DNA from 2 places in the Pseudovibrio sp. JE062 genome. Region 2 is predicted to be linked to the other one. Evidence: predicted binding sites of a transcription regulator. Region 2 holds the regulator's gene; the other holds the start of a gene.
The links. Region 2 encodes LexA, which represses DNA repair genes until DNA is damaged. Its sites were predicted from a motif close to TGTTCNNNNTGTGTTCNG; they were not measured.

Region 1 (7,236 bases), on a different contig from region 2:
CCTCCACCTGATAGCCCAGCCCGCCTTCACCGCGGATCGGGGCACCCATGGACTGCAGCGTGGCAATATCCCGATAGATCGTGCGCACAGACGTGCCGAACCGCTCTGCAATCACCTCAGCAGAGACAGGCCGTGTCCGACCACGCATGAAATCCAGAATTTGAAACAGCCTGACACTGCGCATGAATGCCCCTGACAAAAAATGTCACTGGCCTATCTTAGTGTGCGGCTCGCAGTAAAGAAACACGGGCACTTACAAAAATGCTTTTAAAACAGAACTCCACCGCATCTGTCATGGGCTTCGCACGGTATTCCAGAAAAGCGGAGATCGAGCCTGCCGAGCTGGTCGCCGCAGCACGCAACTGGCAGAAGTCCTATCTGGCCAAACAGGATGGCATTCTCATGCACGCTTTTGTCGGTAATCTGGCCGGAGAGTTTGCGGATGTAATCCTGGCGAGCGACGCGGCAGCCTTTGCCAGCATGTCCCAAAACTTCAGTGGTGACGAAAGCTCCAGAACCTTTCACAGCATGCTGGATGAAAGCACCATCAAGCTCACCCAGATCCGGTTGCTGGATAACGCCTTTCAGGTTCCAACCGGCTTTTCCTCCATCGAGATCGGCAAACTCGCGTTAAGTGGCATTGCTGGAGAAGAGGAAATGCTGGCCTCTGCAGCACAGCTCAAGAGCAACTACCTCTCCCGCTTCTCAGAGGCGAAAGCCCACGTGATGGGCCACATCGGCGGTGATAACTATGCCGAGGTTGCTTTTGCCGAGAACATCGGCGTGGGCAGAGAGATTTGCTACGGCTATCTGCAGGATGAGAGCGGACAAAACTTCCTCAAACACTTCGATCAAACCAGTTTCGATCTTGATTTCTGGTTCGTGCTCGCCTGACCTCATCACCTCAGGAAGGCTCCCTCACCAGAGGGGGCTTTCATTTTGAGGTGATCACTCCTCGTAAATCATCTTCCGGGTCATGCCGCCGTCAATGGTCAGCGTCTGACCCGTCATGAACCCGGCCTCGCTCAAGTAAAGCACTGCCTCTGCAATGTCTGCGGGGCGACCAACCCGTCCCACCGGATGCTGCGCATGATCCCGCTCACTCAGGTCAGCGTCATCCGAGATCCATCCCGGCGCAATCGCGTTCACCCGCACCTTGGGGCCAAGCGACATCGCCAATGCCTGCGTCAGCGAAAGGATACCGCCCTTGGCAGTGGCATAGATGAAATCACCGGGCTCAGACATGAAAGCGCGGGTAGACGCCATATTCACGATGCTTGACCCTTCCGGCATCAGCGGCAAGGCCCGGCGGCTCATCAGAAACGTCGCTGTCAGATAGCTGTCCAAGGTTGAGCGCCAGTCATCCATGGTGGCTTCCTTCAGCCCCAACTGCAGACTTGTGGCATGACCGCCATTGTTGACCAGCAAATCCAGCTGCGGCCATCCAAGTGAGCTGAACGCTTCATCAACCGCGCTCTCATCGCTGATATCACAGAGCACATCCATCGCACCGGAGCTGCCCTCTTTAAGGTCAAAGCTCGCCACTTCCCAACCCTTCTTAAGAAGCGCTGCGCAGATACCAGTCCCAATTAACCCCGCACCACCAGTAACAATTGCTCGTTTCATAACGATGACCCCTTATCTCAACTCACTCAGCATACGCGCCAAGCTCTAAAGCGAACGCCTGAACGTTCCGTTCTAAGCCTCCGTTCCACTCAGAAAATTCAGCAGTTGCGCAAGAGTGTTTGCGCGTGCGTCAGAAGAAACTGCCGGGCTGCCAAATATCTCGGAAGTTTCTGCCGACTTCAACACGAAACAGCCATCAGGAGTCTTAGTTTTCTGCGGGTTCTAATGGCATGTAATTTGCATCTTTGATCTCAAATTATTGCTTGCTCAATGAGTTTCAGATCAAATGATGAATCCAATTAATTCTGCTGCGTCCACTCCAACACTGATGAACACGGCCCGGCAAAGTCAGGAAGCAAAACAGCCTGAAAAGCCAATGCCGGAAATCACGATGGACTTTAGCGAAACCCGCATTCTGAAGCACTTCTTCGCACCTCGCACGCCGAAGGAAGAAGCAGCCCACGCCGAAGTCAAAAGCGCCATTCTGGAACTTCAGGAATACGAGCGTTACCTGAAAGATTTCGAAAAAATCGTCGACCCGGAAACTAAACGCGCCTTCAAGGACGACCCTGCCGGAGCCGTCTCCGAAATAGTCTCCGACAGCCCGGGCACTGGCGGCTCCTACCAACAATACGGCGACCTGCAACTGCGTGTAGAGCTGACGATTTAACCGGCTGACGAACACCCTCTATCGGAGTCTGGTCAAATGATAGATCCCGCCAGTTTCCCGCTTACCAAGGCTTTGAGTTCACCGAATGCAAGTCATCGGACTACTGCTAAGGTGCAGTCCGTTGATGCTAATGAAACACGCAGTTTCATTGAACTGTCGAATACAGAGATGGAGAGATTCTACACAAAAGGTGCGCCTATCAAGCTATCCGAGAACTCAGCATCAGCTGAGATGATCGACGTTCAGCGACTGCTCCTGCAAACCCAGGAGATTTGGCAAAAGCATTTCGGATAGACAGCTGTAAGCAGATAACAATTTAATCCTCACGGATGCTCTTTGCGTGGCTTTAATCTCATTGCCTTGTAGAAGAACCAGATCACTTGCGCTCCCAGCAGAAATGCAAAAACTTTCATGAGTGCAAATGGGTAGAGAGACAGCGCAAGCAGGTCTGCAAAAATGTTTCTGCGGTTCAATGTTTTCAGGCCTGTTTCACTCGCTGCCTGAAGAGAATAACCAAAGCCATCAAACTGGAAGAAGACACCCAGATGTTCCAGTTTACTCGCGGGTGTTGGACGGTGATGACCGCTGCACGCTTCAGCAACGTCAGCTGATTGCGTTCTGCCCAGTGGTTCTCCGTTGAAGGTGTACTGTAGGTAACTGGAATCTGTTGGCCAGTTGGAGCCGCAATCGACAAGCCGTTGATTTGGAAAGACCTTAAACGCTCCGGTCGCTCTTTGATATTCCAGAAAGAAGCCGGAGACGAAACCACGCTCGCGATGATAGATCTGCACACGATTCCACATTGGCACGCGGGTCACGATGAAGTCGCCATCAACGGACAGCTTGCTATCCGAAATGAGCGGCAGATCAACATGGGTCAACTTACTACCACCATGAAACCAGGAAATGCCAGCAATGAGCATGGCGAGCATCACAGAAAGAATAGAGTAGAGAATGAAAAAGCGCGTGAGCTTGTTTGAGAGCAACTGATTTAGATCGCCGGATGTCATCATATCACTCTGCAAGCCTCACCTGTTTTCAGGCTGACCTGACTACCCCTCAATCAGCTCTCGGATAGGCCGGAAAGAGCAGCGGTGCAGGGGGGTGACGCCATGGGCGGCGAGGGCTTCCTGATGCTGTTTGGTGCCGTAGCCTTTGTGCTTGGCAAAGCCGTACTCTGGGAAGTACCTGTCCATCTTCACCATCAGCCGATCTCTGGTCACCTTGGCAACGATGGAGGCGGCGGAGATGGCGAGACAGCGGCCATCACCTTTGATCATCGCTTGCCCTTCCTGTGGCAGATGATGCGGAACATCCTTGCCATCAATAAAGAACCGCTTGACCGGAACGGAAAGGGAGCGCGCGCAGGTGCGCATGCCTTGCAGCGTTGCCTCACGAATGTTCAGGCGATCAATGGTCTGCGCACTTTGCACGCACACACTCACATCAGCCACCTCAAGGATCTGCTCAAAAAGCTCTTCGCGCTTGGCTTCTGTCAGCTTTTTGGAGTCGTTCAATCCCTCTGGCAGATTGTCGTAATTGAGGCTGGCGGCAGCCACCACCACAGGGCCAGCCCATGGTCCGCGTCCGGCCTCATCAATGCCAGCAAAGCGCCCTTGCAAGTCTTGCTCAACAGAGCGCTCAAAGCGCAGGTCCGGAGCATCAGGAAAGGCGATATCAAAGAGAGAATTTGCAAAATACGACATGCCCCTCTTTGCCATGCAGACCGGTCGCTTTCAACCGCAACAACAAGCCTCATCTACAGCAATGAGAGCTGCACACCGCCGCAGGTCGGTTTGATGAAGTGATCGCAGGAGAGCTTGAGGGATCGGGACGATAATCCCTTGCTCTTACAAGCCAGCTGAAACCGCTTCGCCAACTGATCCGCATAAGGCCCTTTTCCCTTGAAACGCTGCGTCCATTGCGCATCGTAGTCCTTGCCCCCGCGCATGGAACGCAGCAGGCTGAGTACGCGGCGATAACTGCCCGGAGCTTCCCGCAAAAGCCATTCCTTGAACAGCTCAGAAACCTCGCGCGGCAAGCGCAGCAAAATGTAGCTGGCCTCCGTTGCGCCATGCTCCTTGCAGATCTCCAGAATGCTCTCCAGCTCATGATCCGTAAGGCCGGGAATAACCGGCGCTGCCAACACAGCAGTCGGAATACCCGCATCAGACAGCGCTTTGATCGCTTGCAAACGCCGCGTTGGCGTAGACGCACGCGGCTCAAGACTGCGGGCAATCTTCCGGTCCAGTGTCGTCACTGAAATTGCCACCTTGGCCAGATTACGCTCGGCCATCTCCGCAAGGATATCGATATCCCGCATCACCAGAGCAGACTTGGTGACAATGGTCACCGGATGCCCGGTCTTGTTCAGCACTTCCAGAATACCGCGCATGATTTTCTGTGTGCGCTCAATCGGTTGATAGGGATCTGTGTTGGTGCCAATGGCGATTGGCTTAGGCTGATAGGAAGGTGCACCCAGCTCCCGTTCCAACACCTGCGCTGCATTGGGCTTGGCAAACAGGCGGCTTTCAAAATCCAGCCCCGGCGAAAGCCCCATATAGGCATGGGTTGGCCGCGCAAAGCAGTAGATGCAGCCATGCTCGCAGCCCCGATAGGGATTGATGGAACGGTCAAAAGGCAGGTCCGGCGAGGTGTTCTTGGTGATCACATGTCGCGCAGCTTCCGTCTGAACCTCGGTCTTGATCGGCGGAAGTTCATCAATTGTTCCCCAGCCATCATCCATCAGTTCCCGGCTTTCCGCCTCAAACCGCCCAGCCTTGTTGGAATGCGCAGCCCGTCCACGGCCTGTCATGTTGACCGGCAAAGCAGAACCCAGCGGATCTGTCGCGTCTGCCTCGACCCTGTGATTTTGTGCAGTTGACATGGGGCGTGCACTTTCATCTTCTTATGAGAACATAAGTGGAACATTGCTCAAAATATCTGGATTTGCAAGCCTTTACTTTCCCATACTCTGGCAAATCACTGTAAGCTGTTGGAATGATTAGCGCACTTATTCTCAGCAAGAACAGCGAGCACCAACTGGTGCACACCTTGTCCGCTCTGGTCCCGGCCTCGGCAGAAGGCATCCTGAAAGAAGTCGTCATCGCAGACGAAGGCTCTACTGATGGAACTGAAGTCGTCGCTGATGCCTCCGGCGCGCACTTCATCGATGCCAGCGCTGATCCCGCATCCGCTCTGGCAGAAGGGGCAAAGAAATGCGCACGGTCCGACTGGGTGCTGCTCATCCGCCCCGGCGCAATCCTGCAAACCGGCTGGCAAACAGAAGCAGCTGCCTTCATCGAGCGGGCTGAACGGGTCGGCAACGGGGATAACTTAATCGCGGTGTTTCCAAGCCGGACAGAAGAGTTCGGCACCGCGGCGCAATTCAAGCAGAAGTTGATCAACGCCAAGCATCGCACGCTCAAGTCGTCTGCACATGATCTGCCCATGCTCGTGCACAAAGAGCACCTGCATAAAGTGCTAAAGGGGAGCTCCGCCAAAACCCGGCAACAGCAGATCCAAAAAATCTTGAGGGCTAGCCGGGTCCATTGGTTGAACGGTACAGTGGTCTTTCAAAACAGCACGAGGTAACCCGGTACCAGCTCGGAGGTCTCATGGATTGGAACCAGCACCTGAACCAATACTGCGAAAGAACCTCCGCTGCCTTCTGGTCTGAGCCGCTCAATGCCGTCAGCAATGTGGCATTTATCATTGCCGCTCTGTTTGCCCTTCAAATCTGGCTCAATGCACGCAGCAACGCAAAAAACACGGCTTCAACGCAAACCAACGCACAAGATAACGCAGCGCTGGTTCTCATCGCTTTGCTGGCCATCATCGGCATCGGATCGTTCCTGTTCCACACCTTCGCAACCCTCTGGTCCATGCTCGCAGATGTGATCCCGATCGCGATCTTCATGCTGGTGTATTTTTATCTGGCCACACGGCGCTATATGGGCACCAACCTATTGATATCACTGGGCGCAACGCTGCTCTTCTTTGGGGCAATGGCATTCGGCCCAAGGATGGTAGAGGGCATCATCGGCCCCACTGCTGGTTACTTCCCAGCCCTCGTTGCCATCCTACTTTTTGCATGCCTCACCCGCAGCAAAAACCGGCAGACATCCAATGCATTGCTGCTGGCAGGCATCGTCTTCGCAATATCGATGGGATTCCGGATTCTGGACGAGCCAATCTGCTCAATTTTGCCAGTTGGGACACATTCCTTGTGGCATATTTTGAATGCTACCGTTTTGTTTATTCTAATTCGCGCATTTATACGCTTTAAGACGTACTTAGACGGTGCAGAATCCTAGGCAATGGTCTAGGTTTTGCCAAACTGCGACATCTGAACCGGAAGTCATAATGATTCCCGGTGGCGAGCCGCTCATTCACTAGGTCAGGCAAGAATAGACGATGACGGACAAAAAACGCCCTACCTCCGGCGAACTCGATGAACAAGCGCTCTTTTACCACGAGTATCCGCGCGCGGGTAAATTGGAAATTCAGGCAACTAAGCCTTTGGGCAACCAGCGAGATTTGGCGCTAGCCTACTCTCCGGGCGTAGCTGCTCCGTGTTTGGAAATCCATAAGGACGAGTCAAAAGCAGCCGACTACACTGCACGTCAAAACCTCGTTGGGGTGATCTCAAATGGGACTGCGGTACTGGGTCTGGGCTCGATTGGTCCTCTGGCATCCAAGCCGGTGATGGAAGGTAAAGCCGTCCTCTTCAAAAAGTTCGCAGGCATCGATGTATTCGACATCGAGGTTGATGAAACCAACGTTGATAAGTTCGTAGATGCAGTTGGCGTTCTGGAGCCAACCTTCGGCGGTATCAACCTGGAAGACATCAAGGCGCCAGAGTGTTTCCAGATCGAGAAACGCCTGCGCGAAAAGATGAATATCCCGGTTTTCCATGATGACCAGCACGGCACAGCGAT
Region 2 (7,236 bases):
GGCCTTCATGACAGAGTCAGAGAACGCTCAGCGCATCAACACCCAGCTGACAGGCGCACTGGAAAGCTCATTACTCAACCAGTTCATCAACCAGCTGGAACAGACAGAAGGCGTCCTCGTAAATCAGGCAGTCTTCAATCAGTTGACCGGCCTGGATCGCCAGTAGACAAAACCTTGTCGAAAACAAGCCCGCCACACTTTTAAGTGTGGCGGGCTTTTGTTTATCTCCTAGACAGCCCTCCTAAAGCTATCTAATAGTTAGCCTTTGTGTGCATTAAGGAATTACCTGAGGGATTGAGGGAGTTTTCGCCGTGAGCAATTTGAAAAATCTCATTGGAATTGTCGCTGACGGCAACGCACTGGACCGGTCTCAGGCCCGCGAGGCATTCGAGATCATCATGTCAGGCGCCGCAACTCCTGCTCAGATCGGAGGCTTCCTGATGGCCCTGCGCTTGCGCGGCGAAACCATCGATGAAATCTCCGCAGCAGTTGAGACCATGCGCGCCAAGATGATCCCGGTAAAAGCACCAGACCACGCCATCGACATTGTCGGCACTGGCGGTGATGCATCCGGCTCCTACAACATCTCGACCTGCACGGCGATTGTGGTCGCAGGCTGCGGCGTAACCGTTGCCAAACACGGCAACCGCTCCCTCTCTTCAAAGTCCGGCTCTGCTGAAGCGCTGGCCGAACTGGGCATCAATCTGGATCTGGACGCAAACGGCATCAGCCACTGCATTCACGAGGCAGGTATCGGCTTCATGTTCGCGCCAAACCATCATAAAGCTATGCGCCACGTTGGCCCAGCTCGCATCGAGCTTGGCACCAGAACCATCTTCAACCTGCTTGGTCCTCTTGCCAACCCGGCAGGCGCAAAACGCCAGATGACCGGCGTGTTCGCGCAGCAATGGGTTGAGCCGCTCGCTAATACGCTAAACGAACTGGGCACGGAAAAAGCCTGGATCGTCAACGGCTCCGATGGCATGGATGAAATCACCACCACCGGAACAACCTTTGTCGCCGAACTGAAAAACGGCAGCATCAACACCTTCACCATCTCACCAGAAGATGCAGGCTTACCTGTTGCAAAGACGGAAGACCTGAAGGGCGGCGATCCAAAAGAAAACGCTCAGGCCCTGCGCGAAGTACTGCAAGGCGCCAAGAACGCGTACCGCGACATCGTCCTGCTCAACTCTGCAGCCTCCCTGATCGTTGCAGACAAAGTCTCCACCCTCACAGACGGGGTAGAGATGGCTGCACAGGCGATCGATACAGGTACCGCCCTTTCCCGACTGGACAAACTTGTTGAAGCCTCCGACGCTGCAACAGCTGCTAACATGAAACTCTAAGACCACGGATCCCATGTCAGATATCCTTAAGAAAATCGAAGCTTACAAACGTGAAGAGATTGCCGCTGCAAAAGCGCAAACTTCTCTGGCTGATCTGGATGCGGCAATCAAGGCAGCAACTCCAACCCGCGGCTTCGCAAACGCACTGAAAGCAAAGCACGCAAACGGTGAGTACGCCCTAATCGCTGAGGTAAAAAAAGCCAGCCCGTCCAAAGGCCTGATCCGCGCTGACTTTAACCCGCCAGTACTCGCAAAAGCCTATGAAAATGGCGGCGCAGCCTGCTTGTCCGTGCTGACCGACACGCCGTCCTTCCAGGGAAAACCAGAGTACCTCGTCGCAGCCCGTAATGAAGTCTCCCTGCCAGTTCTGCGCAAAGACTTTCTCTATGACACCTATCAGGTGCATGAGGCCCGTGCCTGGGGTGCAGACTGCATCCTGATCATCATGGCAGCCGTTGATGATGCATTAGCCAAAGAGCTGGAAGACACCGCCTTTGAGCTTGGTATGGATGCGCTGATTGAGGTGCATGATGAGGCTGAGTTGGAACGCGCGCTGAAGCTCACCTCACCACTCGTCGGCATCAACAACCGCAACCTGAAAACATTCGAGACATCACTGGAGACCAGTGAACGCCTTGCTCCATTGATCCCGCAAGATCGGATCATCGTGGGCGAAAGCGGCCTGTTCACTCCGGAAGATCTTTCCCGCATGGAAAAATCTGGCATCTCCACCTTCCTCATCGGTGAAAGCCTTATGCGGCAGGACGATGTCGAGAACGCAACAAAAGCGCTGCTTAAACGCTAAGAAAATCAACTGCCTGCAAAAGGCAATGACCTGAACAAACTGTGTCCAGAGGCAAGAAAATGTCAGAACTTTCTCCAAAACTCACTCACCTTGATGACAGTGGTGCGGCTCATATGGTCGACATCTCGGAGAAAGAGGTCACCTCACGCATCGCCCGCGCCGGCGGTCAGGTGAAGATGCAGCCTGACACTCTGGACATGATCCTTTCCGGCAACGCCAAGAAAGGCGACGTGCTGGCAACGGCCCGCATCGCTGGCATCATGGCTGCCAAGCGCACCCATGAGCTGATCCCGCTGTGTCATCCGCTGGCTCTTTCCAAGGTGCAGGTGGACTTCACACCGAACCCGGAGCTGCCGGGCATTGAGATTGAAGTCTTCGCAAAGGTCTCTGGTCAGACCGGTATTGAGATGGAAGCGCTGACAGCTGCTTCTGTTGCGTGCCTGACGATCTACGATATGGCCAAAGCCGTTGATCGTTCAATGGAGATTGGTGAGATTCGCCTGCTGGAGAAGAAGGGCGGTAAGTCCGGTCACTATCTGGCTGAGGAGGATAACTCCAAATGAGCCTGATCAGTATTGAAGAAGCACTCGACCGCCTCCTTAAGGACGTAAAGCCAACCGCAAGCGAGAGCCTCCCACTTCTGGAAGCTGGCGAACGCGTTTTGGCACAAGATGTTGCCGCAACCCGCACCCAGCCTCCGTTCTCCGCCTCCGCGATGGATGGCTATGCCGTAAAAGCCGCTGACACCGAAGATCCTGAGTGCGCACTGAAGGTCATCGGTGAAGTCGCTGCCGGGCATAACTTCGACGGCACACTGCAAGACGGCGAAGCCCTACGTATCTTCACAGGCGCGCCGGTACCAGCGGGTGCGGATGCGATCCTGATGCAGGAAAATGCCCGCCGTGACGGGGATAACCTATTCTGCCAAGAGAGCGTAACTGTTGGCAAGTTCATCCGCCCTGCCGGACTGGACTTCCAAGAAGGCCAGGTCCTCCTCAAAGCAGGCGCCCCACTCGGCTTCCGCGAGCTGTCCCTTGCGGGCGCAATGAACCACGCGAGCTTGCCAGTGCGCAAGAAGCCGGTTGTCGCAATCCTTGCAAACGGAGACGAGCTCGTTGAGCCGGGCCAGACACCAGGTCCGAATCAAATCATCGCATCCAATCAGGTCGGCATCGCAGAATTTGTGAAAAACTGCGGCGGCATCCCAATGATGCTAGGCATAGCCCCGGACCAGCCTGAAGAAATCACAGCCCGCGTCAAGCAGGCAATTGAAGCCAAAGCCGATGTTCTAGTCACGCTCGGCGGCGCATCTGTTGGCGACCACGACCTCATTCAGGACGTGCTTGGAGCAGAAGGCATGGAGCTCGGCTTCTGGCGCATTGCCATGCGTCCGGGCAAACCACTCATGGCAGGCGCTCTTGGCCCGATGAAAGTCCTCGGCCTGCCGGGCAATCCGGTATCAAGTCTTGTCTGCGCCCTCCTCTTCCTTGGGCCTCTCCTCGACAAAATGCTGGGCCGCTCAGTACCTTTGGCAAATCAAGGTGTTACCAAAGCCACGCTGACCGCTGACCTGCCTGCAAACGACCTGCGTCAGGACTACCTGCGCGCCAGCCTGAGCACCGATGCACAAGGCAATCTGACAACCGAGCCGTTTGGTAAGCAGGATTCCTCAATGCTTGCACTGCTCACCAAAGCAGACGCTCTGATTGTTCTCCCGCCACACGCACCGGCTGCATCGGCAGGCGAAAAAGTTGAGCTTCTCAAGCTACGCTAAATCCGAAAGACGAGAGTGGACAACCCCTGTCCACTCACCCGTCAAAATCCAATTCCCCCAGTTCTAGCAGGGCTTAAACGCAACAAACCCATTGCAGAACACAATGAGAACAGGTAGAGTACGTTCGTGTTTTGTCCTCCCAATCGCAGAAGTTGAAGTCTTTCAGCTTGTTGGGATTACAAATCAACGAATGGTCATCTCCGGAACCGGAGAGTATGGCCGCTCACTTTCAATCTGCGCTTAGGAGCGAACGGGGATAAAAGATGCTTACACAGAAGCAACACGAGCTTTTGATGTTCATCCATCAACGCTTGAAGGAAGCAGGTGTTCCACCCTCCTTCGATGAGATGAAGGACGCGCTGGACCTCCGTTCCAAATCCGGCATTCACCGGCTGATCACAGCTCTGGAAGAGCGCGGCTTTATTCGCCGCCTGCCAAACAGAGCCCGTGCGCTGGAAATCCTCAAGCTACCAGAGTCCATCGCACCAGGCCTGAAGCCTGCGGCCAAGGAAAAGGGCTTTGCGCCTGAGGTCATCGAAGGATCACTGAGCAAGAAAGTCGCGGCACCGCCTCCACCACGCACGCCGTCTCCTGACGAAGTGCCCACGCTGGAGATCCCGGTTATGGGCCGCATTGCAGCAGGTGTGCCGATCGAAGCAATCCAGCATCAGAGCCATTCCATTGCAATGCCTGCAGATCTGATGGGTCGCGGAGAACACTATGCGCTGGAGGTCAAAGGCGACTCCATGATTGACGCTGGCATCTTCGACGGGGATACTGTGCTGATTAAACGCGGCGACACCGCGGATAACGGTGAAATCGTCGTGGCGCTGATCGATGATGAGGAAGCAACTCTGAAGCGCCTGCGCAAAAAAGGTGCTTCAGTCGCGCTTGAAGCGGCCAACCCCGCCTACGAAACTCGCATCTTCGGCCCGGGGCGTGTCCGCATTCAGGGCAAGATGATTGCGCTCTTCCGCCGCTATTAACGCACTGGTTGTTATAGGCAATTTAGGATTCCAAGGTCTGCGCTGAGCATCATATGCCCAGCGCACTTTTTTTATTTTATGCCCGCTTTCTGCTTGATCTGACAACCAGATATAAACTGAACCTCGTTCTCCAAAAGTCTTCTGATCCAAAACCAGCTCAGCATTGCAGCTGGAAGGGGCCTGAGCCTGGGTGACAATGATGGAAGCAAGCTGACAATCAGCCTTCAGAACGCCCTCCACCTTCGACTGCGCCAGAACAACTGATGGCTTTTGTTCCCCTCCACCACCTATCGCTCTGTGCGGGTATAACGCCAGCACACAGCCCTCCTCATCACAGGAACGGTCTGCTGCCCGCGTTTTATGCTCTTTAAAGGAATTTGCAGAGTATCCCCCTGCCCGCAGCAGGCTATCGGCGGCAAATGATATACGCGAGGATGTCAGACGGAAAGACCCGTCCTCGCCATAAAACCCGATATGCTTACCTGCATCGGCAATCATCACATCAGGTGGCCGCTCCACTACGAAACCTATGAGACCCGCTGCAAATACTGGCACAGAAAGCCATTTCAGGCGTAAGGGCATGATGCAAAGTATGATACTCGCAAGGATCACCAGCAGGTAACCAGAGACACTGGCAACGCCCAGATTGGTTAACCCATCACTCAGCGCGCTCACCCAGTAGGCCGCCTTCAGCACCAGAGATAATCCCACTTCCATGCCCTGCAGAAAGAACGCATCGGCCCCAAGCGGGATCGTCAGTAATGCAAGCAGACCAAGGGGCATAACAACAAAAGTCACCAGCGGCATGGCCAGCACGTTACCAACCACCCCATAGGGGGCGATCTGCTCAAAGTGCATGGCCGCAATTGGAGCAGTGGCGGCGCCTGCGATCAGGGAGGTCATTGCGCAGGCAAAAAGCCACTTCGCGGGCTTTTTAAGAGTACGCAAAACGCCAGTTTTCCCTTTTAAAACATAAGCTTCCCGATCATCCCGAAGCCAGTCTTTGCCAAAGGAGTAAGCTGACAACAAAGCGAGGACGGCGATGAAGGACATCTGGAAGCCCGGGGATAAGACCTCCTCTGGGCGCAGGCTTAAAAGGAGGAGGCAGGCGAGAGCAAGTCCGCGCAGGCTGAACGCGCGGCGACCAAGCAACCCGGCGCATAAGATCAGCACCGCCATCAGATAGGCCCGCTGCGTGGCGACAGAAGCCCCTGACAAACCAAGATAAACCGTCGCTGCAATCAACGCGGCAATGCTGGCGTAAACGTGGATATGTCCTTTCAAAGCAAGGCTTTGACTAAGAGACAGAACCAACCGCGCGGCGAGGAAAACCAGTGAGGTCACCAACCCCATATGCATGCCGGAAATAGCGAGGACATGTGCGAGGCCTGCATTACGTAGGGCGTCTTTATCAGCAGAAGCCAGATAGTCCCGCTTGCCTACCAGGAGAGCAACAGCAAAGGCACTTTCTGGCGAGTAATCCAACACCCGCCGGATGCGCCCAGCGATACCGCTTCGTATCGTGTCCACATGCTGCAGAAATCCAGTGCCCCCATCACGGGCGAGCATGACAGGTCTGGAAAGCGCATAACCAACCGCACCGATCCCATCAAAAAACGCAGTTCTGGCAAAGTCATAGCCGCCGGGCCGCACAGCACCACCGGGCGGCAGAAGACGCGCCTTCAGCTGCATCTTATCCCCCATCACCGGAGCCTCTTTCATCCCCTTCAGGCTGAGCCGGATTTTGAAACCAAGCGGAGTTGCCCCCCTCTTGGAATACTCCTGCACCTCCCCGAGGATAACAGAGTATGAGTGCTGCCCGGACTGCTTGAGCCCGGTGACAACTCCCTCCACCTTCCGCGTAACAGGACGCTCCAGCGGATCACCTCGGGCGAACTCCACGCGCAAATCCGAGAGGAAAAAGCCGAGCGCAAAAAATAAAAACGCTGTGAGACCAACCGTCGGTCGGCCATTCTTCATTCTGCGAAAAACAAACAGTCCCAATAGGATAGCGGCAAGTCCGCTTAAAACACTGTAAGGCTCGGCGGGCAGCGAGAAATACACCAGTACGCCCGCCATATGGCTCAGCGCATACCAGACGATGCCCTGCCCGCGATCCCAGTCCTGAGAGAGAGCCGTGCGGGCATAACTTACTGCCCCCGGCCAATCCGGCCTCACTATCCAGAATATGGCACTACGAACGGTCAACGCAGCCGCAACACATCGCTCCCGCACCCCAACACGCTGATTTTCCTCACAGATCACTTCAGTTGCGTTGCTATGTGCGTTTTTTGCGTTGATTTGCGTTTTTCTGCGTTGCTG

Region 1: a site for LexA is predicted at 5,209-5,226, ahead of PJE062_RS14365 (PA0069 family radical SAM protein). Genes of this name have one in related genera too.

What each region holds. Positions count from the first base shown of each region.
Region 1 is NZ_DS996809.1:422,210-429,445, reverse strand. Features, by position in the region: gene PJE062_RS14400 (YafY family protein) at 1-184, opposite strand, end outside; gene PJE062_RS14395 (hypothetical protein) at 262-894, shown strand; gene PJE062_RS14390 (SDR family NAD(P)-dependent oxidoreductase) at 949-1,626, opposite strand; gene PJE062_RS14385 (hypothetical protein) at 1,913-2,296, shown strand; gene PJE062_RS14375 (hypothetical protein) at 2,620-3,309, opposite strand; gene PJE062_RS14370 (ribonuclease HII) at 3,349-4,002, opposite strand; gene PJE062_RS14365 (PA0069 family radical SAM protein) at 4,056-5,183, opposite strand; gene PJE062_RS14360 (glycosyltransferase) at 5,297-5,890, shown strand; gene PJE062_RS14355 (ceramidase domain-containing protein) at 5,914-6,612, shown strand; gene PJE062_RS14350 (NADP-dependent malic enzyme) at 6,713-7,236, shown strand, end outside.
Region 2 is NZ_DS996805.1:406,781-414,016, reverse strand. Features, by position in the region: gene PJE062_RS01880 (SurA N-terminal domain-containing protein) at 1-166, shown strand, start outside; gene trpD (anthranilate phosphoribosyltransferase) at 312-1,349, shown strand; gene trpC (indole-3-glycerol phosphate synthase TrpC) at 1,363-2,154, shown strand; gene moaC (cyclic pyranopterin monophosphate synthase MoaC) at 2,214-2,717, shown strand; gene glp (gephyrin-like molybdotransferase Glp) at 2,714-3,928, shown strand; gene lexA (transcriptional repressor LexA) at 4,192-4,914, shown strand; gene PJE062_RS01850 (ComEC/Rec2 family competence protein) at 4,810-7,236, opposite strand, start outside.